DNA from 2 places in the Planococcus sp. BI3 genome. Region 1 is predicted to be linked to the other one. Evidence: predicted binding sites of a transcription regulator. Region 1 holds the regulator's gene; the other holds the start of a gene.

The links. The regulator LexA, encoded in region 1, represses DNA repair genes until DNA is damaged. The targets are predictions, from matches to a motif close to CGAACATATGTTCG.
Region 2: AC1MEO_RS07900 (carbohydrate kinase) is a predicted target of LexA. The motif match lies at 4,407-4,420, and genes of this name have one in related genera.

Annotation. Positions count from the first base shown of each region.
Region 1 is NZ_CM155266.1:282,911-299,014, reverse strand. Features, by position in the region: gene AC1MEO_RS01505 (hypothetical protein) at 128-370, opposite strand; gene AC1MEO_RS01500 (zinc-binding alcohol dehydrogenase family protein) at 548-1,585, opposite strand; gene AC1MEO_RS01495 (S-layer homology domain-containing protein) at 1,954-4,293, shown strand; gene AC1MEO_RS01490 (MFS transporter) at 4,424-5,617, shown strand; gene AC1MEO_RS01485 (DUF3886 domain-containing protein) at 5,728-5,937, opposite strand; gene AC1MEO_RS01480 (acetyl-CoA C-acetyltransferase) at 5,951-7,135, opposite strand; gene AC1MEO_RS01475 (hydroxymethylglutaryl-CoA lyase) at 7,217-8,116, shown strand; gene AC1MEO_RS01470 (alpha/beta hydrolase) at 8,129-9,109, shown strand; gene AC1MEO_RS01465 (hypothetical protein) at 9,138-9,419, opposite strand; gene AC1MEO_RS01460 (YneF family protein) at 9,550-9,792, opposite strand; gene tkt (transketolase) at 9,979-11,982, opposite strand; gene AC1MEO_RS01450 (DUF896 domain-containing protein) at 12,071-12,304, opposite strand; gene AC1MEO_RS01445 (YneB family resolvase-like protein) at 12,363-13,016, opposite strand; gene yneA (cell division suppressor protein YneA) at 13,013-13,330, opposite strand; gene lexA (transcriptional repressor LexA) at 13,497-14,117, shown strand; gene AC1MEO_RS01430 (class I SAM-dependent DNA methyltransferase) at 14,257-14,991, opposite strand; gene AC1MEO_RS01425 (hypothetical protein) at 15,091-15,285, opposite strand; gene AC1MEO_RS01420 (hypothetical protein) at 15,348-15,779, opposite strand; gene AC1MEO_RS01415 (hypothetical protein) at 15,934-16,104, opposite strand, start outside.
Region 2 is NZ_CM155266.1:1,539,942-1,556,045, forward strand. Features, by position in the region: gene AC1MEO_RS07885 (class I SAM-dependent methyltransferase) at 1-974, opposite strand, end outside; gene AC1MEO_RS07890 (FAD-dependent oxidoreductase) at 971-2,278, opposite strand; gene AC1MEO_RS07895 (pseudouridine-5'-phosphate glycosidase) at 2,389-3,300, opposite strand; gene AC1MEO_RS07900 (carbohydrate kinase) at 3,297-4,391, opposite strand; gene AC1MEO_RS07905 (aminopeptidase) at 4,539-5,771, shown strand; gene AC1MEO_RS07910 (hypothetical protein) at 5,857-5,997, shown strand; gene mreBH (rod-share determining protein MreBH) at 6,179-7,186, shown strand; gene AC1MEO_RS07920 (beta-class carbonic anhydrase) at 7,703-8,269, shown strand; gene AC1MEO_RS07925 (DinB family protein) at 8,277-8,759, opposite strand; gene AC1MEO_RS07930 (GNAT family N-acetyltransferase) at 8,846-9,394, opposite strand; gene AC1MEO_RS07935 (M3 family oligoendopeptidase) at 9,396-11,195, opposite strand; gene AC1MEO_RS07940 (TspO/MBR family protein) at 11,389-12,123, shown strand; gene map (type I methionyl aminopeptidase) at 12,250-13,002, opposite strand; gene thiT (energy-coupled thiamine transporter ThiT) at 13,137-13,712, opposite strand; TPP riboswitch at 13,811-13,908, opposite strand; gene AC1MEO_RS07955 (M20 family metallopeptidase) at 14,056-15,129, shown strand; gene AC1MEO_RS07960 (hypothetical protein) at 15,196-15,345, shown strand; gene AC1MEO_RS07965 (SGNH/GDSL hydrolase family protein) at 15,580-16,104, opposite strand, start outside.

The DNA.
Region 1 (16,104 bases):
ATCCGGTATAAACATGATAAAATATGGATTCATTCTTTAAATGACATCAATATTCTTTTGTCTACAAGCTAAAAGGCTGCATCTTCTGTAATAGAAGATGCAGCCTTTTACCTATGCCTTAAAATACTCAGCTATTGATTGAATTTGTTTGATTGTCGTCTTTGGCGGAATCAAAATTCCCTTGGCCGACTCTGCGCCGTATTTCTTCTTCAGTTAATTTTTGCCCGATGGGTCCTGTCGGGATTTCAGTGGAACTATTTCCAGTTTCTGCGCGTTCAACACGTGCAAAGCCTGAATTTGTTGCACGCCCGATCCGTTCTCTTTCAGCCCTGCTTGAATAAGTTTCTTCTGGTTTTTTTCCAACAGCCATTAAAATCACTCCTTTTTTGATCGTCCCGTAATTTTTAACAGCAAACTTTTCAATCCGAAAGACAAATGGATCCATAATTATCATACCATAATTTTCAGATTATTCAAAATCAGCAGTGTTTCAAGTGCTATGCAAATTAGCTCAGGATAGAGATTTTCCGTATTCATGTAGATGGCTCTATAATCGAATCGGGCCCTCGACAACGATTTTCCCGATTGTACGGCCTGTCAGCAGGTTGTCATAGGCTCGTTTCAAGGTTGTGGGATTGAGCGGCGATAAGTGTTTAGTCATGGTCGAACGGACTTTGCCTTCCTCTACCCAGTCAGCCAGTTGTGTCAAAATATGATGCTGCGCAATCATGTCTGCTGTCTGAAATACCGAACGTGTATACATAAGTTCGTAGGAAAAACTTATAGATTTTGAAAACAATGCAAGATGGAGCGGCTGAAAAGCCGGAAGGATCGAACAGATTTTACCTTGCGGCAGGATCGTTTCCGCCATATTTTCCATATGGTCATCCACGTTGGTCAAACAAAAAATATAATGTGCTCCTGAAATCCCTAATGCTTCCAACTGCGGTTTAAAATCTTCGTGATGATTGATGACATGATCAGCCCCATGATCGAGTGCCCATTCCCGTGATTCCGGCCGGGAAGCTGTGCCGACAACGGTAAGTCCAGCAAGTTTCGCAATTTGCGTCGCGATTGATCCGACTCCCCCAGCTGCTCCAATGATCAAAACTACCTTGCCTTGATTATCGGATGCTTTTTTTGATACTCCAAGCCGTTCAAAAAGCGCTTCGCTTGCCGTGATGCCGGTCAAAGGCAAAGCTGCTGCCTCTGGAAAGCCGATGGTTTTTGGCTTCTTCCCAACAATCCGCTCATCAACAAGATGGACTTCACTGAGACTTCCCGGAACATTGCTCGTTCCCGCATAGAATACCTCGTCACCCACCTGGAACAAACTGCAGTCTTCTCCCACTTCTACGACTACCCCAGCTGCGTCGCGTCCGACAATCGTCAATGACCGGTCGTCTTCGCTCTTGCCATCACGGGTCCGCAAATCTGTCGGATTCACCGATATGGCCCGAACTTCCACTAATAGATTCTTGCCTGTTGCCTTTGGACGGTCAATTTCAACCACTTGAAATTCAGGCGCTGCCGTTTTCAAGCCCGGTTCGTAAAAGCCTAATGCCATCATCTTTTCTTGTTTCAATCCACTTCGCCTCTTTCACGTTAAATAATGATAAAAATTGAATCAGTATTTATTGTAACTGTCGATACCTGCAGGTACAAAAACCCTGTTCCTTACTTCCACAAAAAAATCATCAGGCTTTTCTACGGACAAATCCTTGCCCAGAGCGACTATGAGCTAATTGTCATATAATCATTTATTAAATATTCTAAAAATATGGAAAATTAAGTTGTTTTTTCTTTTATTTTTGGTATTATAGATAAATAGATCCACCATTTATATTCAAAAATAATATTTATCCCTATCCAAGTGGTCTATTGTACTCATTTTCAGGGAGACCTGAGAATTTTTAAATATTTTAAGCAACACCCATCAGAGGAGGACGAAAAATGATCAAGAAAATTTTCACCACTACCGCCGCATTAGCATTAGTATTCACAAGTGTTTCATTGGCTCCACTGGCAGCAACCAGTCTGGAAGCACCGACAAATGTAAAGCCGGCCAATTCTGCGACTGATGTCGGTTTGAATGCGACCTTGGAAGCCCTCGTTAAAGATTCCACTGGTGCCGGAATCAAAACGGTTGATTTCAAAAAAGGATTTACATACGACTTTAACGGCAACGGTATCTCCGGCTTTGAGAACGACACAGCCGACAACCCGATTTCTGTTCCGATTCAATCAGGATCGACCGCGTTAACAAGCGAGCAGATAGACGCGATGGCAGCTGATGATGACGACACTGCTGTTACAAAAAGCAGCAATGGCTTCCCTTCCCAGCGTTTTGAAGTCGACGTATCCAAAGATTTGGCAGCGGGAAATTCGATTGAACTTTATTGGGAAGGCAAAACATTGGCAAGCGGGCTAGCTAATTTGTCTGCATGGGATTTTAAAGCCGGCAACTGGGTAGCTTTGAGTCAAATGCAAGGAAATGCTAATAACGAGGAAATTGTCCTGACAGCAGAAATTGACAAAGAGCGTTTCGTCAAGGACGGCAAAGTCCAGGCCATGGTTCATGATTCCGGTACTTTGACAGATTCCAAAGACCAGGACTTCTCTATGGTATGGCTTACGGATACACAGTATTATGCAGAGGATTTTCCGGAAGTTTGGACATCTATGACCGACTGGATGATCGCTGAATTCAAAAAAGGAAATTATGAGTACGCGATGCATACCGGAGATCTTGTCAATCAAGTTGATAAGCCGGAGCAATGGGCAGTAGCCAAAGAAAATCTGGACCGACTGGATGAAGCCAATATCCCATATGGCGTGCTTGCCGGAAACCACGATGTCGTCATCGATCCCCTTAACAAAACCTATGACTATAGCATTTTCAAAAGATATGCAGGCGTAGACCGCTTTAAGGAGAAGCCTTGGTTTGGTGAAGCAATGAATGACGAAAATCAAAACCATTATGATTTGTTCTCTTTTGGCGATCATGATTTCATCATGCTTTACCTTGGGTTCGGAAGAGACGGATCAGCTGAAACCGTCGCATGGGCCAATAAAGTCCTGGAGCAGCATGCTGACCGCAATGCGATTGTTGGCATGCATGAAAATATCAATTCATTGGCGCAATACGTTACTGCTGAAGCACGTACAGTCAACAGAGAAATTGTTATGCCGAACGAAAACGTCAAGATGGTCCTCAGCGGACACCATCACGGCGCGAACTACCGTGTGAAGAAAGTCGAAAATGAAGATGGTTCACAGCGTGACGTACTCGAAGTCTTGGCGAATCATCAAGGCAATACAGCTCCTGAACGCGGACAAGGGTATTTGAAGATGCTGACATTCGATCCAACGGATGAGACACTGGACTTTGTTTCGTACTCTCCATTTTTGGATGATAAAGATTTTGAACAATTCGATCCTGCAAAAGAGAGCTTTACAGCAAGCTTTGATTTAGCGGATGTAGAAGCGAAAGTAAACCCTAGACAGATCGAAACAGATTATCTGGCTGTTAATATCTTTACCGATCAATTGATCGGCCAGGACAAGGACCTTAAATCAGGGGACACTGCTTCTGTTGAATGGAAAGGCCTCAGCAAAAACACTGCGTATCACTGGTATGTGAATATGACCAATGCTGCAGGCGAAAGCGACAAATCACCAGTCTATCAATTTACAACGGGATCAACAGAGCCAGAACCAGAGCCAACACCTGACCCTGATCCGGTACCAAACACGCCAACATTCCCGGATGTCACACCCGAAAAGCCTGACTGGGCATACGAAGAGATTGAACGGATGGCAGCAAGAGGCGTGATTCAAGGGCATACAGATGGCACCTTCAAGTGGAGAGACGGGATTCAGCGTCAGCATGTTGCTCTTATGTTCAATCGTGCGCTGAAATTAGAGAATGAACTGCCGTTTAAAGCTTTTATCGATGTTCCGAAATCGCATATGTATTATGATCAAATTACCGCAACTCAACAGGCGGGAATTTTCGAAGGCTACAACAATCAATTCCAACCAATCAGCAAGCTGACTCGCCAAGAAATGGCCAAAGTGTTAGTGACAGCCTTCGATATTCAAGAAAAAGGTTCCCACAACTTCCCAGACGTCAATAAAACCGGCTGGGCTGATCCGTATATCGATACGCTTTATGCCGCTGGAATCACAGTCGGTTCGACTGGCGGAAAGTTCAATCCGGAAGCTGCTGTAACACGAGCTGAATTTGCAGTCTTCATGGACAGAGCATTAAAGTATTCCGAAGCACAATAAACCAAAGAAAAAGGAACCCGCAGCTGTGGGTTCCTTTTTTTGTATAAAACTACACCAAATCTTATAAAAAAATTATAATGGACCTAGCAAAACCATTAGTCGAATCCATTTGGGGAAAGGAGGCGAAGCAATGATCACCCGCCACACAGTCATTTCTCTCGGCATATCCCAACTGGTGTGCTGGGGGATCTCTTATTACCTGATAGCAGCTTTCGGCGCACGGATTGCTGAAGATCTTGGCTGGAACGACGCCATTGTTTACGGGGGCTTTTCAGCTGCATTGGTGGTTATGGCAATCACCTCACCACTGACTGGCCGATTAATTGACCGTTACGGAGGAAGCGTCGTTATGTCCACAGGTTCTATTTTACTGGCCGTAGGATGCGGAGGAATCGCCTTGTCCCATTCTTATGGCACTTATTATGCTGCCTGGATGGTTCTGGGTCTTGCTATGCGCCTGAGTTTATATGACGCAGCATTTGCCGCCTTGGCACGCATAGGAGGCGTTCATGCAAAACGCCCCATTTCTAAGATCACTCTTTTGGGCGGTTTGGCTTCCACCGTTTTTTTTCCGATCAGCTTCTTTTTAGCTGAAACATTCGGTTGGCGGATCGCTCTTTTTATCTATGCTCTGTTTGCCTTGTTGACGCTTCCGCTGCATTTGTCACTTCCTAAAGAGCGATTTGGCGAGGGGAGCAACACGGCTGAAGATCTTGAGCCGCCCCTATCCCCTGCAGCAACAACAACCAAGGAACAATGGATTGCCGGCAGCCTGTATGCGGTAATTTTCACCTTATTAAACTTTTTGAACTCAGGCATGTCCACCCATATGATCACTCTTCTAGCAGGGCTTGGATTGACTGCTGCTCTTTCTGTTTGGGTTTCAACGCTCAGGGGAATCGGACAATCCTTGGCACGGGTCTGTGAAGTCTTGTTCGGCGCTCGCTTGCATCCTGTGTCCTTAACAATTCTCGCTTCTATGATTTTGCCTCTCGGCTTTGTCATCGGGCTCCTCAGTGGCCAGTTTCTTGCAGCCGCTCTTCTGTTTGCCTTTCTTTTCGGCGCAGGCAATGGGCTGATGACGATTACCAGAGGAACATTGCCACTCGTTTTGTTTGACCATAAAACGTATGGAACCCTTGTCGGAAAGCTGCTGGTGCCCGGTTTCTTGTTGTCGGCGATTTCACCTATTGCCTACACGTACCTGATCCAACATTCTGGAGAACAAGCAGCCCTGGCCATTTCTGCCGGATTGGCATTTGTTATTTTTGTTCTGTCACTTGTGCTTAAATCCAGATTCCATCCCACTGCTGCAAAAGAATAAAGCAGCCGAAAAACTGGTTCAAGAAATTCCCTAGAAAAAATAATGCTTTAAACAGCGAAATAGCCAATCCCATTGTGCAATGGGATTGGCTATTTCGTGTTCATGCCTAATTAAAACTTATCGCCTTTATCTCCGTGCCGCTCCAGCAATTCAGCGAACGACAGGTTCTTCTCGCGTTCTTTGCGTTCGAACAAGCGCTGCACTTCTTTTTCTTCTTCCTTTATCTGTTCTTCTTTCAGCAATTCTTTTTTGGTTTCTTTCAATTTCGCCAAAATGTCTTCAGGCAGCACACTATTGGACTCTTCTTTTCTGTTAGCCATAGATTTTCTCTCCTTAAGGACGTTTGATAACAGTTGCAATGCCCTGGCCGCCGCCGATGCAGAGGGTGGCAAGACCGGTCTTAGCATCCCGTTTGATCATTTCATGCAGCAAAGTAACAAAAATACGGGTACCGCTTGCTCCGATCGGGTGGCCGATTGCAATAGCTCCTCCATTGACATTCAAGATGTCATGATTGAATTTCAATTCACGGTCAACTGCAATCGATTGCGCCGCGAATGCTTCGTTCGCTTCGATCAATTCCATATCTTCAAGTGACATCCCGGCTTTCTTCAAGGCATTCTTCACCGCTTGCACGGGACCGATGCCCATGACAGCTGGATCGACGCCGGCGCAGCCGTTTGCCACGACTGTTGCCAGCGGCGTCAGGCCAAGTTCATCTGCTTTCGCTTTTGACATGACAACGACCGCTGCTGCTCCGTCATTGATGCCTGAAGAATTTCCTGCTGTTACACTGCCCTCTTTTTTGAAAGCTGGACGCAGCTTCCCTAACCGTTCTTCAGTTGAATCACTTTTAACATACTCATCTGTTTTAAAGACGATCGGGTCTCCTTTGCGCTGTGGAATTTCCACCGGCACAATTTCGTCATTGAATCTGCCTGACTCGATGGCTGCCGTGGCGAGAGCTTGTGAGCGGGCGGCGAACTTGTCCTGCTCTTCCCGTGTAATGTCATAGCGTTCACATAAATTTTCTGCAGTAACGCCCATATGGTAATCGTTGAATGCACAGGTTAAACCATCCACCAGCATGCTGTCGACTACTTTCTGGTCTCCCATGCGGAATCCGCTGCGGGCATTCTCCATCAGATAAGGCGCCCGGCTCATGTTTTCCATTCCGCCTGCCACGACGATGTCTGCATCTCCAGCATAAATCGCCTGATAAGCCAGCTGAATGGACTTCAACCCGGATCCACATACTTTATTGATCGTCATTGCCGGTACAGTTTCCGGCAACCCTGCGCGGATAGACGCCTGCCGCGCCGGATTTTGGCCCAGGCCCGCCTGAAGTACATTCCCCATGATGACTTCAGAAACCTGATCTCCCTGAATGCCTGCGCGTTCAATCGCCTCTTTAATGACGATCGCCCCTAATTGGGTTGCGGATACATCTTTAAGAGACCCTTGAAATGAACCTACCGCTGTACGGACAGCGCTTACAATAACGATTTCCTGTGACATGAACTTTTCCCCCTTGTTTGATTAGCTGTAAGTTGCTCTTTTATCCCTTCCCTAGATACAATGGAATATAGGGGGGATACTATGTTCAGTTTACCAAAAAATGCAACGATTATCGAGGTCGGGCCACGAGATGGCCTTCAAAACGAGGGGAAACTTGTTAAAACCGAAGATAAACTTCAATTTATAGCTGCTTTGCAAAGAGCCGGAATCCAGGAAATGGAATTGACGTCTTTTGTGTCGCCAAAATGGGTGCCTCAAATGGCTGATGCCAAGGAGATAGTGGCACAAACCAAAAAAGTCGGCCGGCAGTTCGTCCTGACGCCGAATGAACGCGGCATCCAGGCTGCTCTTGAATCGGGTGCACAATCACTTGCGGTCTTTGTCGGTGTTTCCAATACCTTTAATAAGAAAAATATCAATAAAACCACAGAGGAAAGCATGGAGGCGTTAAAGCCCCTGATCCTCAACTTAAAAAAGCAGGGCGTCTTTGTCCGCGCCTGTATTTCAACTGCATTCTACTGTCCTTTTGAAGGTGCCGTTTCTCCGGAAGCAACTTTGGCGCTGTGCCGCCAGTTCGTGGATTGGGGAGTCGACGAATTGAGTGTCGCTGATACAATCGGCATGGCAAATCCGAAGGAAAGCTATGAATTATTCGCTAAACTGGTGGAAGCATTTCCAGACGTATTGATGACTGCCCATTTTCATGACACGCGCAGAATGGCCTTGGCCAATATTTCTGCAGCGCTGCAGGCAGGCGTTACCCGTTTTGATGCTTCTGCAGGCGGCTTGGGAGGCTGTCCGTTTGCACCTGGCGCCACCGGCAATGTCGCAACAGAAGATGTCGTCAACATGCTTCACAGCATGGATATACAAACAGGAATCAACGTGGACCTTCTTTGCCAAGCCATTGAAAAAATCGAACCACATGTCACGAATCCGGTAACCACCGGCATGTACACGCTATACAAAAACCAGGCATAAGGAGACTACACCATGAAGAAAAGATTGATATGGACTTCAGCAATCGTTTCCAGTGTACTGACAGCTTTGGCCACAATTGCAGGATTTATTGCCAGCAACCGGCTGATGTATGTAAAGAAAAAAGATGAACAGCTGATTCTCGAAAGGGAAACCACCGCAAAACGCTATGACGAAGTGTGGTACGCCAATGTGCCGAAAAGCGAGCAGTGGATCGAATCCGAGAATGGCTACCCGATCAAAGCCATTTTCCTTGAACCACATGAGACCAATCGCTATGTCATCATCTGCCATGGCGTCACGGAAACCAAAGTCAATTCCTTTAAATACGCCCGTCTGTTTGAACGGATGGGTTTTAATTCGGTCGTCTACGATCATCGGCGCCACGGCGATTCCGGCGGGAAAACAACCAGTTTTGGGCATTTTGAAAAGATGGACCTGAAAGCGGTGGTCCAGGCTTTAAAACTGCATGTCGGAGCGGATCTGTTTTACGGCATTCACGGAGAATCGATGGGAGCTGCAACTACCCTTCTATACGCCGGCATGGAAGACAAAGCGGATTTCTATATCTCTGATTGTGCCTATTCCGACATTTACGAACAGATTCTCCATGTCATGAAAACGACGACGCCCCTGCGCACCACTTTGGCGCTGCGGCTTGCCAGCATTTTCATGAAAATGCGGGATGGCTATTCCATTTCGACTGTTTCACCGAGAGAAACCGTACAGAACATTCAAAAACCTGTTCTTTTTATCCATAGTGTCAATGATGATTTTGTCTTGCCGAAAATGAGCGAGGAACTTTATGCATTAAAACAAGGGCCCAAGGAATTGAAGTTGTTTGAAGAAGGTGCCCACGCACAGTCTTTCAACAGGAACCCTGATGAATACGAGGAGACCGTGGCGGAATTCCTCATGAAGTACGGCTTGCTGACACCCAAGCAGCAAGAAACACACTGGGCTTCTGCAAAAGCTGTCCCATCTCTTATCAAATAAGAAAAAGCACTCCGCGGAGTGCTTTTTCTTATGGATTTTTCTTTTTGTTAAGCACCAGCTTCATGCCAGCCTGTCCCTCGGCACCAATGAACAATTCGGTAATCGGTCCACTTTTCACAATGCCGGTGACATGAAGTTCAATGGTATCCAAATTGTAATCGGTCATATCCTTCACCAGTTCCTGTATCTTATCCAATGAAACGGGAAAAGCTTTTTTAAAGTTTGCGTTTTCCAGATGGAACTTCCCTTCTTCTTTGTCATCTTCTTCAATGACCGGCAAATAAAACAGCAGCTCTTCATTTTCAGCCATAAAGTCCGCCTCCTCTAATTTTTCCATACAAGCTGCAACAATAAACCAGGATCTTACTGGCAACATACCCGTTTCCTAGAATTCTAATAGTAAAAAAGACAAAATAAAAAAAGCACTCCGGAGAGTACTTTTATTTTTTAGCTGGTTTGCCAGGTTTAGTTGATGCTTTATTCATTTGAGCCATCATTTGATTGATTTTCTTTTGAGACGGTTTTTGCCCCATTTGCATCATCATGATTCGCAGCATTTCTTCATTGATTGGTGGGTTATCTTGCAAATATTTCATCATATATCGGCGTGCGATAAAGAATCCAAGTGCAACACCTGCGAGTAAAGCCACGATAACGATTACGATCCAGATCCATGTATCCATTCTTGTTACCTCCTTCGTGTTGCGTAAATAAGTAGTGCACCACAATGGATTATACTATAAAAAAAGATTTGTGACCATAACTAGAAAAATAATAAAGAGAAACTTCATCCATTAAAAATTTCTTCTTCCCCTCGGCTATAAATATCCAAGAAAAAATGGGAGCAGCAATTGCTCCCATTCCCTAGTTTACTTTTCGTTTAGTAAGTTTTTCACTTTGTTTGCTACATTTTCAGCAGTGAAACCGAACTCTTCCATGATGCGCTCGCCCGGTGCACTGGCACCAAAACGATCAATAGCCAGAATATCGCCTTCATCGCCTGTATATCGATCCCAGCCGAATGAAGTGCCGACTTCTATAGCCAGACGTTTTTTGACAGTCTTCGGAATAACGGATTGCTTGTATTCCTTGTCCTGTTTTTCAAAACGGTCCCAAGATGGCATAGAAACTACAGATACTTCAATTCCTTCTTCAGCCAATTGTTTTTGTGCAGCTACAGCCAAACTTACTTCAGAGCCTGTCGCCAACAATAACGCTTGTGGATTTTCAACAGGTGAGACGACGTAAGCGCCTTTTTCAACACCAGCTTCAGCCAGTTCCGCGCTGTTTTCCAAAATCGGCAAGTCCTGACGTGACAGCACCAATAAAGTCGGTGTTGTTTTAGCTGTTAATGCTAAACGCCACGCTGCTTTTGTTTCGTTGGCATCAGCAGGACGGACAACGCTCAGGTTCGGCATTGCACGAAGAGAAGCCAATTGTTCAACCGGCTCATGAGTCGGACCATCTTCCCCTACCGCTACACTGTCATGTGTGAAGACATACGTCACAGGAAGGCCCATCAACGCAGCCAGACGGATTGCTGGACGGACATAGTCACTGAAGACGAAGAACGTTCCACCGAAGACATGAAGGCCTCCGTGAAGCGCCATACCGTTCAAGGCAGTGCCCATCGCAAATTCACGGACACCGAACCAGATATTGCGGCCTTCAGGATGTTCCGAATCAAAGTCGCCCGCGCCTTTAATGTTTGTTTTGTTGGATCCAGCAAGGTCAGCACTGCCGCCGAAAAATGAAGGAACCGTTTTAGCGATTGCATTGATCATGTCTCCAGAAGAAGAACGGGTTGCTTGTTTCTTGCCGAATTCATACGTCGGGAAATCAGCGTCAAAGTTTTCCGGAAGATCTCCACGGATTGCCGTCTGCAATTGTTCTGCCAACTCCGGATGTGCTGATTCGTATTGCGAATATAATTCGTTCCACTCAGACTCAGCTTTTGCTCCAAGTTCTTCAGTTGCCTGTTCGAAAGTTTTATAAACTTCGTCAGGTACATGGAAATCTTTATCGAAAGTCCACTCATAGTATTCTTTGACCAGTTTCATTTCATCTTCACCAAGTGGCGCGCCGTGTGCATCCGCTTTACCGGATTTGTTCGGAGCTCCGTAGCCGATAACGGTTTTAACTTCGATTAATGTCGGCTTGTCTGAAAAGTCTTTGGCTTGTGCAATTTTCGCAGACAAATCATCCAAAACATTGCCGTCATCTACGCGCAAGTAGTTCCAGCCGTATGATTCAAAACGTTTTTGAACGTTTTCAGAGAAACTTTTGCCGAGTGGCCCGTCCAATGAAATGTCGTTGCTATCATATAAAATGACTAATTTGTTCAGTTTCAAATGGCCCGCAAGAGAAATAGCTTCTCCGGCAACACCTTCCATCAAATCTCCATCACCGCATAAAGCGAATGTGTTGTGATCGACGATGTTCATGCCTTCTTTATTATATGTAGCCGCTAAATGACGTTCAGCCATAGCCATACCGACTGCCATGCCAATTCCTTGGCCAAGTGGTCCGGTTGTTGCTTCGACGCCTGTAGTGTGGCCATATTCCGGATGTCCTGGTGTTTTTGAATCCCATTGGCGGAAGTTTTTAATTTCGTCCATTTCCAAACCATAGCCACTTAAATGAAGCAGGCTGTATAAAAGCATAGAACCATGTCCAGCTGATAATACAAAACGGTCACGGTTAAACCAATCTGGGTTTTTCGGGTTGTGGTTCATATGTTTCGTCCACAATGTATAGGCCATTGGAGCTGCGCCCATTGGCAATCCTGGATGGCCAGAATTTGCTTTTTCGATTGCATCGATGGAAAGTGTACGAATTGTAGTCACTGCAAGTTGATCTGCGTGGGTTGACATAGTAACATCCTCTCTCAAACAAAAAATTTAATCCATTACTAGTTTAGTCAACAATAGAAAAGAATACAATGAAAAAGAGAATAAGTATTTAATTCAAATACTTATTCTCTCGAATATTTTTGACCTTATCCGGAGTTACATCATTTCCATTGGGGTCAATCACTTTTACATTTTCAATTGTGCCGCGCATCGTTTTACGAAAAGTCTGCAAATACTCCTGGCGCAAAGAAGATTGCTCTGTTGCCTCTTCTTTCGATAATCCTGCAGTTTTCGATTTACGTGACAGCTCATTTATACGACCTAATTTGTCTGGTGATAACATAGACATCCACCTTTCTTCTTTTCATATAGTACAAAAAAAGTCAGGTTTCTGCAATGGTTTAGTCTTTCATCAGTTTTTCGTACTCCTTGTATCGGCGATGGACTGTCGCTTTGCTCGCCTGATAGCCGAATCCCTGAAGCGTCACAGCGATTTCACTGAAGGTCAGGCCATTGGTCTTCAAGCTGACAATTTGATCGATGGGAAGGTCCAGACGTTCCCGGCCATCAGGATTGCCTTTCCCTTTTAGGTTTTTCTCTGGTTTGTAGCCGTTTTCCACTGCGCGCATCATGCCACGCTTTATTTTGGCATTATGAATTTTGCGCTGGTATTCTTCTACGATCGCCAAAATTTCAAGCACCATGTCATCCATATCATTTAATGCAATCGGACCACGATCTGATAGGGTATAAACATCTACACCGTATTTCTTCATTACATGCAAAAGGGCGATCCGTGCATGCCCTCGGCCTAACCGTGTTTCGTCCTGGATAAATACAGCATCGACTTTTTCTGTCTTGATGCTGTTCAGCATCTCCAACAGCCCATCACGATCCATTTCATATCCGCTGTGCTGATCGGTAAAAACACCTTCTACTTTATAGGACTGTTCAAACGCAAACTTCATGAGTTCTTCTTCCTGTCTCTCAAGGGAAGACTCCTGCGTATCTTTGGTCGTGCTGACACGGCAATAAATTAATGCATGTTTCTTCATTCGGCATCACCTGCAAATTTAATGGTCTCATCAGGAGCAAATTTTAATTGGTCGCTGGGAATCTTAAGTGATTGCCCGGCAATAATTTTCGAAGTCGAAAGATTGTTCTCTTTCATAATATCTTCAATCCATTCATGATGAGGGGTCGTGCCACTGAACGATTCTGCTAAAGTCCAGAGTGTATCGCCTTCTGCTATTTCAACTTGGCTCATTTGTGCACTGTTTGTATTATGGGACAGGATTGCATAAAAAGTAAATACCACAATTAAAGCAAAAAATACGATTAGATAAGAATTTTGTCGGATGATCGTCAAATAAATCGCCTCCTGAGAATATATGTTCGGAATGTATGTTCTCATAATAAGGGCGAACAGGTGTTTTTGTCAAGAATAAAATTCGAACCTATGTTTGCATTTCATTGCCCGAGTTGGTATACTATTGGTAGAAATTAAGTAGAATTACTCAAATGAGGTGAAACTGTTGAAAAAAGTATCCAAACGCCAAGAAGATATACTGACATTCATAAAAGATGAAGTTCGTTTGAAAGGCTATCCGCCTTCCGTACGTGAAATTGGAGAGGCAGTTGGTCTGGCATCCAGTTCGACTGTGCATGGCCATTTGGCCCGCCTCGAGAGCAAAGGCTTAATCCGCCGGGATCCTACAAAACCAAGAGCCATTGAAGTAATCAGCACTGATGAAGCGCTTATTGATAAAAGACCAGTATTGCACGTTCCATTAATCGGTAAAGTAACCGCGGGTATACCGATCACCGCAATTGAGAATGTGGAAGAATATTTCCCTCTTCCCCAAAGCTACGGCACAGAAGATGATCATATCTTCATGCTGGAGATTATGGGAGAAAGTATGATTGAAGCCGGAATTCTAAACGGGGATTATGTCATTGTGAAACAGCAGCAAACCGCCAATAACGGAGATATCGTTGTTGCCATGACTGCTGAAGACGAAGCGACAGTCAAACGTTTTTTCCGTGAAGAAAACTATTTCCGCCTGCAACCTGAAAATTCATCAATGGACCCTATTATCGTGGACCAGGTTTCGATTCTTGGAAAAGTTGTTGGGGTTTATCGCCAAATCCATTAAACAAAAAACACCGGGACAATTTAGATTAACCGGACTAAATGGAATACTATAAAACACCTTCGAGAAGGTCCACTTTACACAAGTGCCCAAATCGAAGGTGTTTTTTGTTTAATCTCATTATGTAAAAACCACCTGCTGCTCACTGCTTGATGCAGCTGAAAGCCAGGATCACCGGAATTCTTTTTCTTCTGCTGTATTCCTCTTCCTCTTCGAAGTATTGCCGCTCAGGCATTCCTTCTAATAGACCCGTCACTGTAAATCCCGCCTCGGTGAGCGCCGTAAAATAACTTTCAATGGTACGGTGATGCTTGACCACTATTTTGTCGATCCACGGTTCCTGCCGCTCGCCTTCTTCAAAGTAATCATCCACAATCCAACTGCCTCTCTTTTCTCCAGGTTTTTTACTTGCAAAAGAAGAAGTCGTCAGCGGGTGCTGGACACTGAAAACAAATTTCCCATTCTCCTTTAGCGACTTATGGATGTTTTGAAACACTTGATCCACTTCCGGCAAATAATGCAGCGCTAAGCGAGATGCAACGATGTCATACCCACCTTCTGGAAAGCTGAATGATTCTATTGCAGACAGCGTGATTTGAGCCTCTAGACCTGCTAAATTCGCTGTCGCCAACCCGCTCATCCCTTTTGAACCTTCCACTCCGTGATAATGAAGCGCACCAGCCTCCAACAGTTCTTTTCCAAACAACGCATCCCCACATCCCAGATCCAGTACACGCTTGTTTTGAAATGCTCCGAGCAGTTTATAGATCACCGGTTTTTCAATGGTGTTATTGGGGCTTTCAATCCGATTTCTTCTTTGCAGAAAGCTCTCCAAAAAATCTTTTTCATCATATGCACTCGAACCTTTAAAATTCATAAAACCCCTCCATCATCAGATTGACCTCTCCCAATTCCGGGCATAAAAAAAGCGCTGCATAAGCAGCACCTTGCGTGCAGCTTATTGAGAAGAAACCTTCTACAATTCGCTGACTTTTATATATTTAACCAAATTAATTGTGATGCGAATAATATTGCCTGTTTCCATATCGGAAATTTCATAAGTGCCATTAGAAGGAATGTTGCTTAATGCCGACTCTTTATCCATAGCCTGGACGCTGTGGACGATCGTATTGCCCTGATCAAAATTAAATTCTACTCGAAACGATTTCATGCAATGGCCTCCTTCAATCTATTTGCTTTGTCTTCGTGAATCAGTTTATCATATATAAAGCATTATTGCTGTTTGTATAATTCCTTAAAGACAATGACTTTAAGAGCCAGCAGTTCTTCTTCATTTAAATCCTCTTCAAGTTTTTGAATCACTTCGTCAGCAGACATTGTCCCATCTTCAACTCCGGACTTCATTTTAGCCAAGTCAGTTAAACCCACCTTTTTAATCACTGTCCCGGCAGCATCTTCAGTTGTTTGGAATGGCAAAGGCTGGCTCTGCTGTTCCGCAATCTGGGCCTCTTCTATGTATTCAAGCATTTGAGGATCATTCTCTACATACTCCACTATTTTTTCCATCTGGCCATTATTCCGCAGATCTTCTGTCGCTTTAGCAACAAAGCGATCCACCGAAAAATCCGGGCCTACGACATATGCTCCAATTCCAGCAAATGAAAAGAATATTAAAAAGATAATGATTATCATGAGAAAACGCATAGTAGATTTCTCCTTTGCTTTTAGATTATTATAACAGCAGACGTACAAAAGTGTATAAAGTTACCATAAAAAAAGAAAAACTCTGGTTAAATTCTTTGCAGAACTCAACCAGAGGCCTTTTCTTTAACTTAACTCAAGCATATTCATTTAATAATCATCTTTTCTGCTGCTCAGCAATCCACCAGTCTATGTGTTCCAAATTAAAGATCACAGTATCCTGATATGCTTTGCGGTGCGGAATCTTTCTTTTCGACATTAAATCTGTAATCTGCTCTGCAGCCAACGGATAATTTACTGATTCTAAATAATCAACCAGTTTCGAAAG
Region 2 (16,104 bases), 1.3 Mb from region 1:
TCATACTGCACAATATACCAGCCGCCTTCTTTTATGACGGTTTGGATGCTGAGCAATTCGAGTCCTGCTTGCTCTCCCCACTGGGCCAATTCTTCGCGTGTCGGCAAGCGGTAGAGGTTATCGAATGATGAGAAGAAACTGTTGAAGACATTGGCGAATGGCGGACTGTCGCTGTCTCCGGCGATAGGTGTCACAACGGACAGAATGCCCTGGTCTTTGATCCAGCTGGCCAGTTCGGTGAATAGCTCCTGGCGTTTTTCGAGGTCGATATAGTGGATGACGTTGTTCATCATGACCATGCCTTGTTTTTCGGCAGGTTTGTATTGCCACAGGTCGGCATTTTCGATTGTAATGTTTTCATTTTTTTTAGTGAGAGTTTTTGCAACTTCCGTTACAGATGGGCTGATTTCGATTCCGGTGAAATGCGTCTTTGGAAAGCGCTCGGCTAATTTCTTGATATAGCCGCCTTCTCCGCAGCCGATATCCAAGACCGTATCCACATCTTTTCCTTTCAGGCGCCTGGACATTTTCGGCAAAGCCAGGACTTCCAGCAATCGGCTCGTTTCAGCCACGGTGGCTGCATGTTTTTCTTCATCGAAGTGCAATCGTTCCTGTTTCCGCATCATATCCGGGTAACTCAGCAAAGTCGGAATATGTAATTCCATCATTTCCTTCAACAGGACGCCCGAGGAGTTATTGCCTTTTGGTTTAGGCAGTTTCCAGGCATTCGAGATTTTGTATCGGTTTCTTCCCGCTCTTTTCAGGTGGCCGATCGATACCCCAACACTTACCCATTGGTTCAGCAAGTCTTCATCCAATTGCAGGGCATCTGCCACATCGAATTTCGTGACCGGGCGTTCGAAGGCCTTGAACAGATCCAATTCATAGCCGACATAGGCATGCCAGCTGTATAGAAAAGGTTCATTGCGTTTTAAGTACATTCTGGCTTTAAACATTTTCATAACATCTATCATTGGAGTCCCTCCGCTTTCCATGGATAATCTTCTTCCGGGGTGTAATACTTCAATTCTTTCGTGTTTTTTGTCAAATCTTTCATGCGCACGGGCATGATGCCTCCTTGAATAAATCGGTCGCGGAAATTCTCCTTCCACATTCCAAGTCCGGAAACGTTCAGCATTTGTTTAAAGTGGAGAATCGGGTCTTCCTCCATGCGCTCAAATGTCCGCTGGCGGATATAGCTCACCGTTTTGAATGGAAACGAATAAGCGAGTGCTGCCAGATGGCTGAGCTGAATCACATGGTCTGCCCGTTTATAGCGTACTATTTCATACCATGTCAAATTACTGGCGTTCTTTTTTCCCTGCTCGAACATATCCGCAGTCAGCTCCCCGAGTATGTCGGCATCCTGGATCGCCATATTCATACCTTCTCCAGCCATCGGATGAACGGCATGGCTGGCATCGCCAATGATGGCCTTATTCCCCTTGACATAGGAATCGGCATGGTACATAACGGGAATCATCAATTGAATCTTTTTCCAATCCGTCAATTTCTGCACATAACCCTCCACTATAGGAGCTAAATCGGTATACAATTTATGGAAATGGCTGATCGGTTTTTCTTTTAATTTCTTATAGTCACCCGGTGGAATCAAATAAACGCTTCGGACCTGGCTATCAGGCAACGGGAAAAGGCCAAGGAAGCGGTTGTAGGTGGAGATGATTTTGCCGTCCGTGAAGTCTTCAGCACGCGGAAATGTGACCGTCAGAAAATGATGATTGTAGGTGGTTTGCTTGACTTCAATTTCCATTGCTTTTCGTGTAACGGAGGAGCGCCCTTCGGCCCCAAAGAAAAAATCCGCTTCCACTTCAAATTTCTCTGTTCCTTTTTGAAGCAAAGCGGTTTTTTCTCCATAGCCTTTGCAGGCAGTCCCTTTCAGGTAATGGAAATTTTCGTATTCGCTGGCCGCTTTTAGAATGACGGACTTCAGTTCTTCGTGGTGCATCATATACGCCGCATTGTATTTGCCCGGCAGCACACTGTAATCCATGAATGATTGGTCTTTCACTTGCAGAGAGCTCGAAAGTTCGAGCATATCCAAAACTTTAATTTCATTTGAGCGGTCACATATTTTTTTGTATATGCCAAGACCGTCAAATATCTGCATACTTTTTGGCTGCAGGAGCTCTCCCTTATAGGTAGGTGCTTTGGCAGCCATCCGTTCGGCGAGAACCACATCGATTCCACGCTGCACCAATTTCAATGCGAGCGTCAATCCACCGATTCCACCCCCACCGATGAATACGTCAGTTTTCATCTGCTTCACCCCTTGTTTCTCCTTACCCTACCTTTAGGAGACTGAAAACCCATTAAACCTCTCCAACAAAAAAAGAAGCCCACGAATGGGCTTCTTTTCACAATTTGTACTTAAAGTTTGTTATAAGCTACAGCGAGCTCGGCTCCTACTTTTGCGTTGTGCTTAACGAGTTCGATATTCGCGACCAAGCTTTTTCCTTCTGTTAACTCTTTAACTTTTCCTAATAGGAAAGGTGTCACTTCTTTACCGGAAATGCCATTTTCTTTTGCTTCAGCCATCGCCTGGGCGATGATGCCGTTGATGAAAGACTCTTCGAGTGCATGCTCTGCAGGAATCGGATTGGCGATGACTGCTCCGCCTTTGATTCCCAAATCCCATTTCGCTTTCAGGACTTGAGCCAGTTCATCTGCATCGTTGCTGCGGAATGTCAGCTCAAAACCACTTGAGCGGGTATAAAAAGCAGGCATTACATCTGTTTGGTAGCCAATTACCGGTACACCTTTTGTCTCCAGGTATTCCAATGTCAGGTTGATGTCCAAAATCGATTTTGCACCCGCGCAAACAACAGCAACTCCGGTGTTCGAAAGTTCTTCCAAATCTGCTGAGATATCCATCGTCGTCTCAGCGCCTCTGTGCACCCCGCCGATGCCGCCTGTAGCGAAAACACGGATGCCTGCAAGCTCTGCACAGATCATCGTCGCTGCGACGGTTGTAGCACCGATTTTTTTGGTGGCGATCAATTGGCCGATATCTCTTCTTGATACTTTGGAAACGCCTGGGCTGTTGCCAAGCAATTCCAATTCTTCTTCAGACAATCCAATTTTGATCTTGCCGTCCATAATGGCAATCGTTGCCGGCACTGCTCCATTGTCACGGATAATCTGCTCCACCATACGAGCCGTTTCAACATTCTGCGGATACGGCATGCCGTGCGAAATGATGGTCGACTCAAGTGCCACGATCGGTTTTTTGCCCTCTAGTGCCTGCTGTACTTCAGTTGAATAGGAAATCATTGATGTCATTGTAATTCCTCCAGTTCTTTTTGTAGTTGGACTGCTGTCAATTCATGGCGGACAGTCGCATTGCTTTCCAGGGTTTTTGCTGCATTGACCATGCCTGAATGGATGACGGATTCAAATTCCTGCCCATCCATGACGCTGTGGACAAGGGCACTGGAAAACGCATCGCCTGCACCCGTTACATCGGCCACATGGTCGACTTGCATAGAATGGTAATGGCGGATGCCGGCAGAATTACCGGCTATCGCCCCTTCTTTTCCACTGGTGATGACCACCGCTTCAGCTCCCTGGTCCAAAAGGCGTTGTGCTGCCTGATGCCAGTCTTCTATTGAATCAATGGGCATTTGAAGATACTTGCTTGCTTCATCCCGATTCAGGATCAGCCAGCTGATTCCGGTCAAGTCTTTGCTTAACCGATCCATTTTCGGCGCGGATACCGGGATAACCGCCAGTGGTATTTTATTGGCGAGAGCCAATTGCCGAACATATTCCACCGTTTCCAGCGGACAGTTCAAATCGATGACGAGAAAAGCAGCTGACAATAACGTACTGTCATTTTTAGAGACGAGATCTGGCGTCAGGGAATCGTAAATTTTCATATCAGCCATCGCCAGCAGCATCTCACCATCCGGTTCTAAAATCGCTGTATAGGTTCCTGTCGAAAGGCCATCAACAACTTTTGTCAATTCAGTCGACATGAAGGAACTCGAAGCCGCTTCAATCAGGTTCCACTCGGGATCGTTGCCGACAATCGACAGCAGCTTGACTGAATGGCCGAGCCGCCCTAAATTTTCGGCAACGTTCCTGGCAACTCCACCGACGCTCCCGGAAACAGACGCCGGATTGGAGGTGCCCATCTGCGCCGGACGATCCATCAGGAACTTCCGGTCGACATTGGCGCCACCGATGCAAACAACTGTTTTTTCTTCCGGCAGCACATAAGCGCGCCCTAAAATTTTTCCTTGGCGCATCAGATTGGAAATAAAATTGGCCAGCGATGGCCTGGACATATTCAACCGTTCCGCCATTTCCTGCTGGGACAAATATGGATTTCGACGGATCAATTCCAGTACTTCCACTTCTTTTTGGTTCATGCAAACACCTCCGTTCAAACATTTGTTTAAATCATAAACTTTTATAACAATAAAAGCAAGGAAAATAATATTTCGAATATCGTTATAAATCATTGCAGGCTATGACTGAAAATTGCTACTATAGAAGAGATGAGAGGAGAGATTCAATTGACATCTTTTAACGAAAAATTAACCCGCTACGCTGAACTGGCTGTAAAAGTGGGGGTAAATATTCAACCTGGACAGCAGCTTTACATTGCTGCTGCCATCGAGGCTGCACCATTGGTCCGTTTGATTACACAAAAGGCTTATGAGACAGGGGCTAAGCAAGTCTATGTCGACTGGAATGACGATGCCGTTTCACGACTGCGTTTTGAATTAGCGCCAGAAGACTCGTTTTCTGACTACCCTGCCTGGAAAGTACAGGAACGCGAGCAATTGGCAGAACAAGGCGCTGCTTTCATCAGCGTCGTGTCACAAAGCCCTGACCTATTATCTGGAATCGACTCGAAACGCATTGCCGCTTCACAAAAAGCGACTGGCCAGGCGTTGAGCAAGTATCGCCAATACGTCCAATCCGATAAAATCAGCTGGACGGTCATCGCCGCTCCTTCTGAAAAATGGGCGGCTAAAGTATTCCCGGACGTGCCGGCAGGCCAACAAATAGATACATTATGGGATGCGATTTTCAAAGCAGTACGCGCAGACCTGGACCAGCCGATTGAAGCATGGACTGAACACGACGGCTTGCTTCACACGAAAGTTGATTACCTGAACGGCAAAAAGTATGCGAAACTGCATTACACGTCACCAAAAACTGACCTGGAAGTCGCTCTTCCAGATGGCCATTTATGGTGCGGGGCCGGATCGATCAATGAAAAAGGCGATGCTTTCATGGCGAATATGCCGACTGAAGAAGTTTTCACCGTTCCTCATAAAACAGGTGTGAATGGCTATGTTTCAAGCACGAAACCATTAAGTTATGGCGGCAACATCATCGATGACTTTAAAGTGACATTCAAGGACGGGAAAATCATCGAAGTGACAGCGGCCCAAGGCGAAGAAGTCCTGAAGCAACTGGTCGCAACAGATGAAGGTTCACATTTCCTGGGTGAAGTGGCATTAGTGCCTCATAAATCGCCGATTTCCGATTCAAATATTTTGTTCTACAATACCCTGTTCGACGAAAATGCCTCAAACCACTTTGCTATCGGAAGCGCTTACGCATTTTGTATCGAAGGCGGCAAGACCATGTCTCAAGAAGAGCTCTTGAAGAATGGCTTGAACCAAAGCATCACGCATGTAGACTTCATGGTGGGCTCTTCGGAAATGGACATCGATGGCATCTTGGAAGATGGCACGCGTGAACCGATTTTCCGCGGCGGCAACTGGGCATTCTAAGTATCGATAATTCGACACTTATTTTTTGCTTCAAAATCATGTATACTTAAAATTGATAATTACAGTTTAGAGAGGAGTTATCATTATGATTTATGGCGTTACTGTTACACTTGGCTTTATGGTCGTAATTTTCATGTTTTTCTTCACCCTTCTCCATTTCCTAGGGAAAGAGCTGCATACGCACGATGCAGAACATGTAGATCCAATGCCTAAAGAAAAATACTAAACCATAAAAGACCGGCTTCTTCATTGAAGCCGGTTTTTTATTTTCAGTTCTATAAGCCGGACCAAAAATAAATGTTTTATCCATTTCTCTTGTACTTTAGGTCCCTTCGGCTCTTTCGCTCACTGTTCTATAATGGTAAAATCCGAACTAGTCAGCGTCTTTACATAGGAGGAATTCACGTATGTTTTCTGCAATAGATATTGGTATCGATTTAGGAACTGCAAATATATTGGTTTATACAAAATCAAAAGGCATCATTATAAACGAACCATCAGTGGTGGCCTTGGATGCAAAAACACGGGCTGTCCTGGCCATTGGTGATGAAGCAAAAGCGATGCTCGGCAAAGCTCCAGATTCCATCCTGGTCATCCGCCCCTTAAAAGACGGCGTCATTGCAGATTTCGATGTTACCCGGGACCTGTTGAAAATCATTATGCAACGAGCAGCAAAACAGCTCGGAAGCGCATTTCGCAAGCCCAATGTTATGGTTTGCACACCTTCTGGAGCCACAACAGTTGAACGCCGCGCGATTCACGATGCGGTAAAGCAGAGCGGCGCGAAGACTGTTCACCTGATCGAAGAAACTGTGGCGGCAGCTATTGGAGCAGACCTGCCGATCAGTGAACCGGTCGCCAGCGTCATTGTGGACATTGGCGGAGGCACCACGGAAGTCGGCATTATTTCCTTTGGCGGAGTGGTGTCTTCAAATACGGTCAAAGTAGCAGGCGACCGTATGGACGAAGATATCATTCATTACGTCCGCAAACAGTATAATGTTCTGATTGGCGAGCGCACCGCAGAAAACATCAAAAAGGAAATCGGCTATGCCCCTGTTCCCCACGAAGTCGAGAACATGGAAATCCGCGGCCGCGACATCATGACCGGCTTGCCGAAAACCATCTCGTTGAGTTCCCTTGAGACACAGGAAGCGCTAAAAGAATCCTTATCCGCGATTTTGGAATGCATCCGCGCGACTTTGGAAAATTGCCCGGCTGAATTGTCCGGAGACATGGTCGACCAGGGTGTCGTCATCTCAGGAGGCGGCGCCTTGCTGAAAGGCATGCAGGAATGGCTGTCAAAAGAAATTTCGGTCCCTGTCCATATCGCACCTCAGCCGCTCGAGTCTGTCGCCATTGGCACTGGCTTGTCTCTCGGCATGATCAAACAGTTAGAGAAAATGTCGAGGTGAACCGAAAAGCGGAAGCAGCCGTTTAGCCCCGACAAGCGCTGGAAGCCTGACCGGTAATGGCGTTCGTTGCCATTGCTGGTCAGGCTGAAGCGACTCGAGGGGCTGGCTGCTGCAGCTGGACAACACCGAAAAGCGGAAGTGCCCGTTCAGCTCTGACAGGTGTAAGATGAGCTGGCGAAGCGGCATGTTTTCAGCCGCACAGCCAGATCGGCTTACATCCCGAAGAGCTGGGCACTGCAGCTGGACAACACCGAAAACCACAAGCCCCAAACAGAAGAACTGAAGATAACTCGAAACAATCGGGGCTGTCTTCAGTTTTTTAAATCCCCAAAATTCACGAAAGAATCTATGTCGCTTTCCCTACTCCTTGTTCTATAAAAGGCAAGCGCTTATTATCTTAGCAAGGACACGGAATGACTTTATTACTAATTTTCTGTACTTCATTTGTTTCAATTCGTATTTTTCAGAAATTTAGATTAAACTTAAATGGTATCAGTTGATGAGGGGGAAGCATAAATGGCTTTATTAGATGAAATTTTGGAGTATAACGAAGATTTTGTGAAGGAAAAGCGTTACGAGGAATTTATCACCACCAAATTTCCTGACAAAAAAGTTGTCATTCTGACATGTATGGATACACGTCTTTTTGAAATGCTGCCAAAAGCGATGAATTTTAAAAATGGCGATATCAAAATCGTCAAGAGCGCAGGGGCTGTCATCAACCACCCATTCGGCGGCATCATGCGGAGTTTGCTTGTCGCTGTCTATGAGTTGAATGCAGACGAAATTTATATTATCGGACACCATGACTGTGGGATGTCTTCCATTAAACCTCATGAGATGCTTGAGAAGATGAAAAAACGCGGTGTGGACGAGAAGACCATCGAGATGATGGAGTATTCCGGAGTTGATCTGGAAGGCTGGCTCCGCGGCTTTGATAATGTGGAAGAAAGTGTTGCGCACAGTGTCAATATGGTCCGCCACCATCCGTTGCTGGACCCTACTGTTCCTGTCCATGGCCTGGTCATCGACCCAACCACAGGAAAGCTTGATGTTGTCATCAATGGAAACGAAAACCGCTGAGAAATTCTCAGCGGTTTTGTTTTTGGAAATAGATATAATCGAGCGGTATCCCCTCTTTGCCGAATTGACGGAGGAAAGACGTAATTTGCCCTCTATGGTAGCTGCCGTGATTGACAAAGGTGAACAGCATCTCTTCACGAGACGTTGAAAAACCATCGCCCCGCATATTTTGGTAATCGAGTGTCTCCTGCCATTGTTGTGGGGACAAAGAAGCGAAGTATAATTCCATTTCAGCATGCAACAGCATAAAAGCTTCAATTGCCTTTTCTGTTGTCGCCACATCGAAATGTTCAAACGCAGGCTTTGCTACGCCATTCATTCGAAGCAGCCACAACTTTTCCACTCCGATGACATGAGCAATTGTTTCCTTGATTGAAGCAAATGAATTTGCCCCTTCCCTTTGGTAAAGCTCTTCGCCAAAGGTTTGAACATGTTCTAAGCAGGCCAGTGTCGCCCATTTATGATAAGAGAACAGTTTGTCTGTATTCATATTTACGCACCTTCCTCTGCTTTTATTCACGTTTCAAACCAGCGTTGCATTTCTTTCCACCATTTTTTATAGGTGGCCTTGCCCTTTCAAAACTCGTCTTCAATCATGGCATAGTAATAATGGTCTTTCCATTCGCCATTGATGTAAAGAAACTCTTTCAGCAAACCTTCCTGGCGAAATCCGGTCTTCTCCAATACCCGGATGGATCCGACATTCTCCGGAGAGACATAAGCTTCGATCCGGTGGAGCCGGAGCTGTTCAAACCCGAATGTGATCATCAGCCTTACCGCTTCCGTAGCAATGCCCTTGCCGACATAGACCTCATCGATCGAGTAACCGACCAAAGCGCTTAAAAATGGCATCCGTTTCACACTGTAGACGGAAATATGGCCTATCAGCTTATTGGTGTCATGTTCAAAGATCCCCACGCTGTATTCCCGGTTTTCCCTCGCCTGGTAAATCGACTCCCGAATTTTTTCACGCTGAACGGCTGCTGAAAAATAACTGTCCCGGTGCCGTGGTTCGTACACAGACCAATAATCCCGGTTTCGCAGCAGCAATTGCATCATTTCTTCTGCATCTTCAATCGCCAAGCTGCGCAGGTAACAGGTCTGTCCCTCGAAAAGCAAGTTCATATCATACCTCAGCAGATGTCAGCGAAATAAATTCCTTGGCATCCTGGACACATAAAGCGATTCCTTTTTCCCAGAACGCCTGTTGTGTAATATCTTCGCCCAAATGCTTCATTGCCAAGTCTTCTGCTGACATCACTGCTGTATCCCGAAGCAAAGCCATATATTTTTCTTCAAAGCCTGTTCCTTCCTCCAACGCTTTTGCATACACGCTCAAAGAGAACAAATAACCGAAGGTATACGGGAAATTGTAAAATGGCACATAGGTGATATAAAAATGCAGCTTGGATGCCCAGAAATGCGGATGCGTCGAAGCCAATCCGCCTGCGAATCCTTCTATTTGCGCCTGTTCCATCAATTCGTTTAATCGGCTTGCCGGAACGACACCGTTTTTACGCTCTTCATAGAAACGGGTTTCAAAAAGGAAACGCGAATGGATATTCATAAAGAACGCCACACTGCGTTGGACTTTATCTTCCAACAAAGCGATTTTCTCTTCTTTGGACTGCGCATTTTTCACCGCTGCATCCGCCACAATCATTTCAGCGAAGGTAGATGCGGTTTCTGCCACATTCATCGCGTATGACCGGTTCAACGAATGGACTGGACGCAGCGCATAGGTATGGAACGCATGCCCGAGTTCGTGTGCCAAAGTCGCCACATTGGACATCGATCCGCTGTAAGTCATGAAAATACGCGACTCCTCGCTCAACGGCAAACCGGTACAAAATCCACCTGGCCGTTTATTCGGACGGTCTTCTGCTTCGATCCAGCCTTTTTCGAATGCCTGCTGGGCAAACTGCTCCAATTCCGGACCGAATTTCCCGAATTGCTGGAGAATGAATTCCGCTCCTTGCTGGTAGCTAAACTGCTGGGTGCTTTCCGTTACCGGCGCATCCACGTCATACCAATCCAGTCCGTCTTTGCCGAGCAGTTTTCCTTTTTGATCCAAATAATCGACGAATGGCTGCTTATTTTTGCTGATAGCCCCCCACATGGCGTCCAATGTTTCCTGTTTCATGCGGTTGATATGCAACGGTTCCTGCAATGGATTGTCCCATCCGCGCTTTTTATAGGTTTCCAGACGGAATCCAGCTATAGAGTTCAAGGTTTTTGCAAAAAACTCTTCTTTATCTGTCCATGCCTCTTCCAATTTTTCATAGGATTCCTTACGGACCATTGCATCTTTATGGGAGCTCAAGTTATTCGCTTGCCCAACCGACAGCACTTTTGACTCGCCGTCTACAGTGACCGTCACGCTGATTTCTCCGACCAGCATATCGTACAATTGGCTCCAGCTATGATAACCATCGATGCTTAACGCAGTGATCAGGTTTTCCTCTTTTTCAGAAAGCAGCATCTTCGCTTCTTCACGCCATTCATTCAACACAAATGTGAATTCACGCAACGGCTCTTCGTTCAGCAGCTCTGCCCATACACCTTCTTCAGTCTTCGACAGGTCCTGCTGGATTTTCTGAAAAGAGTTTTGGAAACGGGCAGATAGTGAGGAAGCTTCGCTTTCCAAAATGCCTGCTTTTTTATCCTGGGTGTTCTGGGCCATCAGACAGCCGATAAATGCACCTGATTGGCTCAGATGCCGCATTATATGGCTCATCTGTTCAAGCAAGCCAGCCACTTTTAGGGCATCTTCTTTTGCAGCCGGTACTTTAAATTTATGGACCAGCTCTTCAAATTGAGAAAGCTTCGTTACTGCCTCGTCCATATGCAGGCGCAGCTCCTGTGATTCGCTGCCTCCTGGAAATAGTGTCTCCAAATCCCAAATTTCCGAAAATTTAACCGTCATGATATTGCCCCCTGGTAAACTTAATTTTCTAAAAACACTTATTAGTATATCATTTTTCTTTCTTGAACCGGAACAATATTCCACTTCCTTGTATAACACTTCACCTTATCGCCATTTTTTGGAGATTTTTTGGAAACGGATAATTGTTGATTGAAACGGCTACCGTTATACTGAAAAGAAGGAGGGATTTCGTATGATTCGTATTTTGCTTATGACAATTGCTTTCATTGCTGTGATTGTCATGAATACTTTAGCAAACACCTTGCCGCTGAATGGCCAAACCACAGGCGAAATATCCAATCGGCTTCTGGTCCTGTTTACGCCAGCCGGTTATGTATTTTCAATTTGGTCCATCATCTATCTTTTATTGGCTGTTTGGATCATCGCTTTCTGGGTGCGGTTAAGAAAGGGAGAAACTCCCTCATCCAAGATTGCCTTATTTTTCATTTTAAGCTGCCTTTTCAATATCACTTGGCTTCTTTTGTGGCATTATGAATTCTTTGCCTGGTCAATCGTTGCAATGCTCGGCTACCTGGTGGCATTGATCGCCCTTTATCTGCAATACAGCAATTCAGATAGAAAGATTACTGAACGGCTGCCGATTTCAGTTAACATGGGTTGGATCAGTGTCGCAACCATCGCCAACATCAGTTTTGTCCTGACTTATTATAATTGGAGCGGCTGGGGACTCAGTGACCAGCTATGGACGGTGATCATGCTGACAGTCGCGACTGCACTTGCTTTGCACATCCGCTTCCATCATGCGGACATCCCCTTTGCTTTGGTCTTCATTTGGGCATTCATCGGAATTGCTGTTAAGCACGGAACAGATGAAATGCTGGTGACAACGGCTGCCCTTTTCCTGAGCGGCGTCATTTTAACCGGTATTCTGCTGATTAAAAAAAGAACTGCTCCGGCAGTTCAGTAAAACTGTGGACAACTCGTTTCTGACGAGCTCGTCCACAGTTTTTTTATTGCCAGACTTTGATTACAAACTGAATAATAAAAAGGATCCGGCAAATGATCCGGATCCTTGGAAATTTTTAAAAAATCATTATTTATTCAGTTTGGTCAACAGGATCGGTTCGCCTTTGGTAACAAGTACAGTATGCTCGATTTGCGCCACCAATGACTGATCTGGCGTGATGAATGTCCAGCCATCTCCCGATTCTATGATGTGCTCGGCCTTTTGTGAGATAAACGGCTCTACTGCCAGCACCATGCCTTCTTTCAGGATGGTCGTCTCCCATGCATCATAATAATTCAGGATGTGCTGAGGAGCTTCGTGCAGCGATTTGCCGATGCCATGGCCAGTCAGATTTTTAATGACAAACAAGCCCTGGTCTTTCGCTTCACGTTCGACTGCCTTGCCGATTTGATTGAGTTTCGCACCGGCTTTGACTTTTGTCATCGCACGGTCAAAGGCCGAAGCTGCCGCTTCACAGATTTTTTCCTTGTCCGCATGCCCTTCGCCTACCACAAAGGAAATGCCGGTATCCGAGAAAAATCCTTCGTATGAGCCAGAAACGTCGATATTGACGATATCCCCGTCCTTGATTACGCGATCGCCCGGAATGCCGTGCGCCACTTCTTCATTGACGCTGATGCAGGTGAATCCAGGAAAATCGTATTCTGATTTAGGGCCGGAAACGCCGCCCAGCTCTTCGAACAATTTGCCGCCCAATTCGTCGATTTCTTTCGTAGTGACTCCAGCTTTGGTAGCTGCTTTCATCGCTTCCCGAATTTCAGCCACCATTTGGCCGGCTTTTTTTAACATTTCAATATCTTGTTCAGTAGTTGCTATCATCAATGAACCTTCTTTCAAGATTTTCTATTCAAGAATTATACCACAAAATCAAACCACAGGCTCCTGACCCGTTTCAACAAATCCGAAAAACTGATCATAAAAAAGAAGGCTGTCCAGGGACAGCCTTCTGAATTTCAAGCTTCCGCATCCACCAATTTCGGTGCCGCCGCAAAAAGCGCAGCACAGACAAAGGCAGCGAGCAGGAACACCGGAATCATATACGTGGCATTGTAGACCGCCGAGTAGATGACCACATTGCCTTCCGCAAACATGCCGAAGAACAGGATGCCTGTAATGACATGCACGAGATAGCGCAGTACAGAAGCAATCAGCACTCCCATTACGATAGCTGTCAGCATCTTCCCAGTCAGCTTGGCATGTGCATACTGCAGGTATTTTGTACGCATGATACCCGCAAGCCCTACGACTCCATATGCCAGAAGATAATCCAATATGACCTGCATGACGACGAAACCGAACGACAAAGGTGCCACCGAGATAAACCCGGACACAATCTGCAGCAGCCCGACCAGAATTCCAGTCAGCACTCCGGCACCGACGCCTCTTCTAAAAGCGATCAAGACAATCGGAATCATCACCAGGCTGACTGAACCGCCTTGAGGCATGCGGAACGAGATAAAGTCCAATACAAATCCAAGAGCTGCGAAAATAGCAATTTCCATCATTAACAATACTTTTTTATTTCTCATGACTTCCTCCTTCAATGTGTTATGCACATCACCAGAAGGGCCGTGAATAAAACCATATAAAAAACGACGCCAGGACAGAGCCTGGCGCCGTTGTAAAGGCCGGTTTCCATCCACATCCCTGCGCAAGTATTAACTTACAGGTTCAAAGGGTAAGAACAGATGTTCACTCTCAGCAAAAGCTCCCCTTGTGGTGTATACAGATATTTATCAATCACCTGTATTGTACACAAGGCTTCTCTTTTATGCAAGGCTGTTTTAAGATAGCCAGAAAGGGTAAAGAAGTGAATAATAAAGTTAGTTGAAAGGTGGTGGAGGCAGCCGAGATTCTGGGCTAGCCGAAAATATGATTGAGTTGTTAAAAGAAATGATTAAAATCCAAAGTGATACCAAGGAAGGAGCCAATGAAGCTCTTCTTTTTTGTGCCGATTGGTTAAAGGAAAAAGGCGAAACCGTCACTGTCCATGACAATAAAGGCTATCTGATGCTGACCGCAGCTAAAGGGCAAGGCACAGAGACGATTATTTGGAATGGACATGTCGACGTCGTTCCAGGCCACAAGGAACAATTTGTGCCAGTCGAGGAACAGGACCGGATCTATGGCCGCGGCGCTGCTGACATGAAAGCCGGTGTTGCGGCGATGATGCAGGCCTTTATCGAGTTGGACAGCTCCAGCTTAGAACGAACCGTGCAGCTGCATATCGTTACCGATGAAGAAATTGGTGGGCGCAATACATCCAAGTGGCTGGTTGAACAAGGCTTCCATGGCGACTTCGTCATTTGCGGCGAACCTACCGGATTAAAAGTCGGACTGCAATCCAAAGGCATCCTGCGGATGGATATGACGTTCAAGGGCAAACCTGCCCACGGCAGCCGGCCTTGGGAAGGCATCAACGCCATCGAATCCGCGATGAAGTTCCATATGGCTATCGCAGATCTGCCTTTCCGGAAAGAATCAACGGAATATTACGAGCAGCCTTCTGTCAACCTGCCCATCATTAAAGCAGGAGACCGCTATAACGTTGTTCCTGAAATTTGCGAAATGTCCTACGATATCCGCTTTATGCCGGGACAGGATAAAGATGAAATCGTCCGCCAACTAGTGGAATTGGCTGATAAGTTGAATGTCGATATGGACTATAAAGCATCAGGATCCACTCCGGCCCTGACAACAACAAAAGAAAATCCGTATATCCAAAGCCTCCAAAAGGCGATTCTAGATACCACTGATCAGGAACCTGTTTTATTCGGCCAACATGGCGCGGCAGATACGCGCTATTATGCAGCAGTGACCGGCGGTGAAGGAGCCATAGAATTCGGCCCGAGCGGCGATGACTGGCATGGCAACGCTGAATATGTAACGATTTCAAGTGTCCATGCATACAAGGATATCCTTTTAGCTCATGCACAATCTGCTTAAACAGGTTTGCATTCTGCAAAAATCGGGAAAGCAACAATAACTACCCTCATGAATGGAGAGATTTAAATGGCAATTGGAAGACTATTGAAATCTGCGATAAAATATGGCCCCATCGCATACCCGATCATCCGCAAAGTATTGAATAAAAGAAAACAAGGCAAGGCTGGACAACCAGCTTCTACAAAACAACCTACTACGCGTGGGAAAAAACGCTAAAATAAAAACGTTCCGGCATCTGTATGCCGGAACGTTTTTTTATGGATTAAGAAATTAGCTTATATTTCACGGGAACTTGCGCTTGTCGGGGCTTAACGGCTGCTTCCGCTTTTCTTTGTCCAGTTGCAAGCGCCTAGCTCTTCGGGTCATAAGCCAACCCAGCTATGTGGCAAAGAACGCCACTTCGTTGGTCTGTCTTATGCCCGGCAGAGCTACACGGGCGCTTCCGCTTTTCTAGATATAAGGCATTGCTTCTCTTAATGCAAAGTAACCGGTTGGACTGCTTTCAGATGGACGCTGTGCGGTTTCTTCAGAGTCGCTCTCCTCTTGATCTTCCTGCTCCTCTTGATCCTGCGCTTCCATGATCTGTTCGAAAGACAATGGATTCGGAGCCGGCAATTCCAGATCCTCAACCGTCCAGGCTTCCTGGTATTCATCGAAGAACGCATTCGCCATCGCCTGGTAGCCAGCGGCATTCGGGTGGACATCGGATGGATTCGGAACCTTATCCACTGCATTTCCACCAAATGGCTTGTCTACCGAGACAAACACGGCTCCTGCTTTATCTGCAGACTGCCTAAGAATGGCATTGAGTCTATCAAGCTGTTTAGCGGTCCCCGTTTTTTGGCTGTCACGGACATGCGGATAGGCAAAATAATAACCCATTACATAAACCGTTGCGTCCGGAGATTGCTCTGTAAGCTCGGCCAAAACCAGATCCATATTCTTTCTTGCTTCGTTGAGCGCAAAATCTGCCTG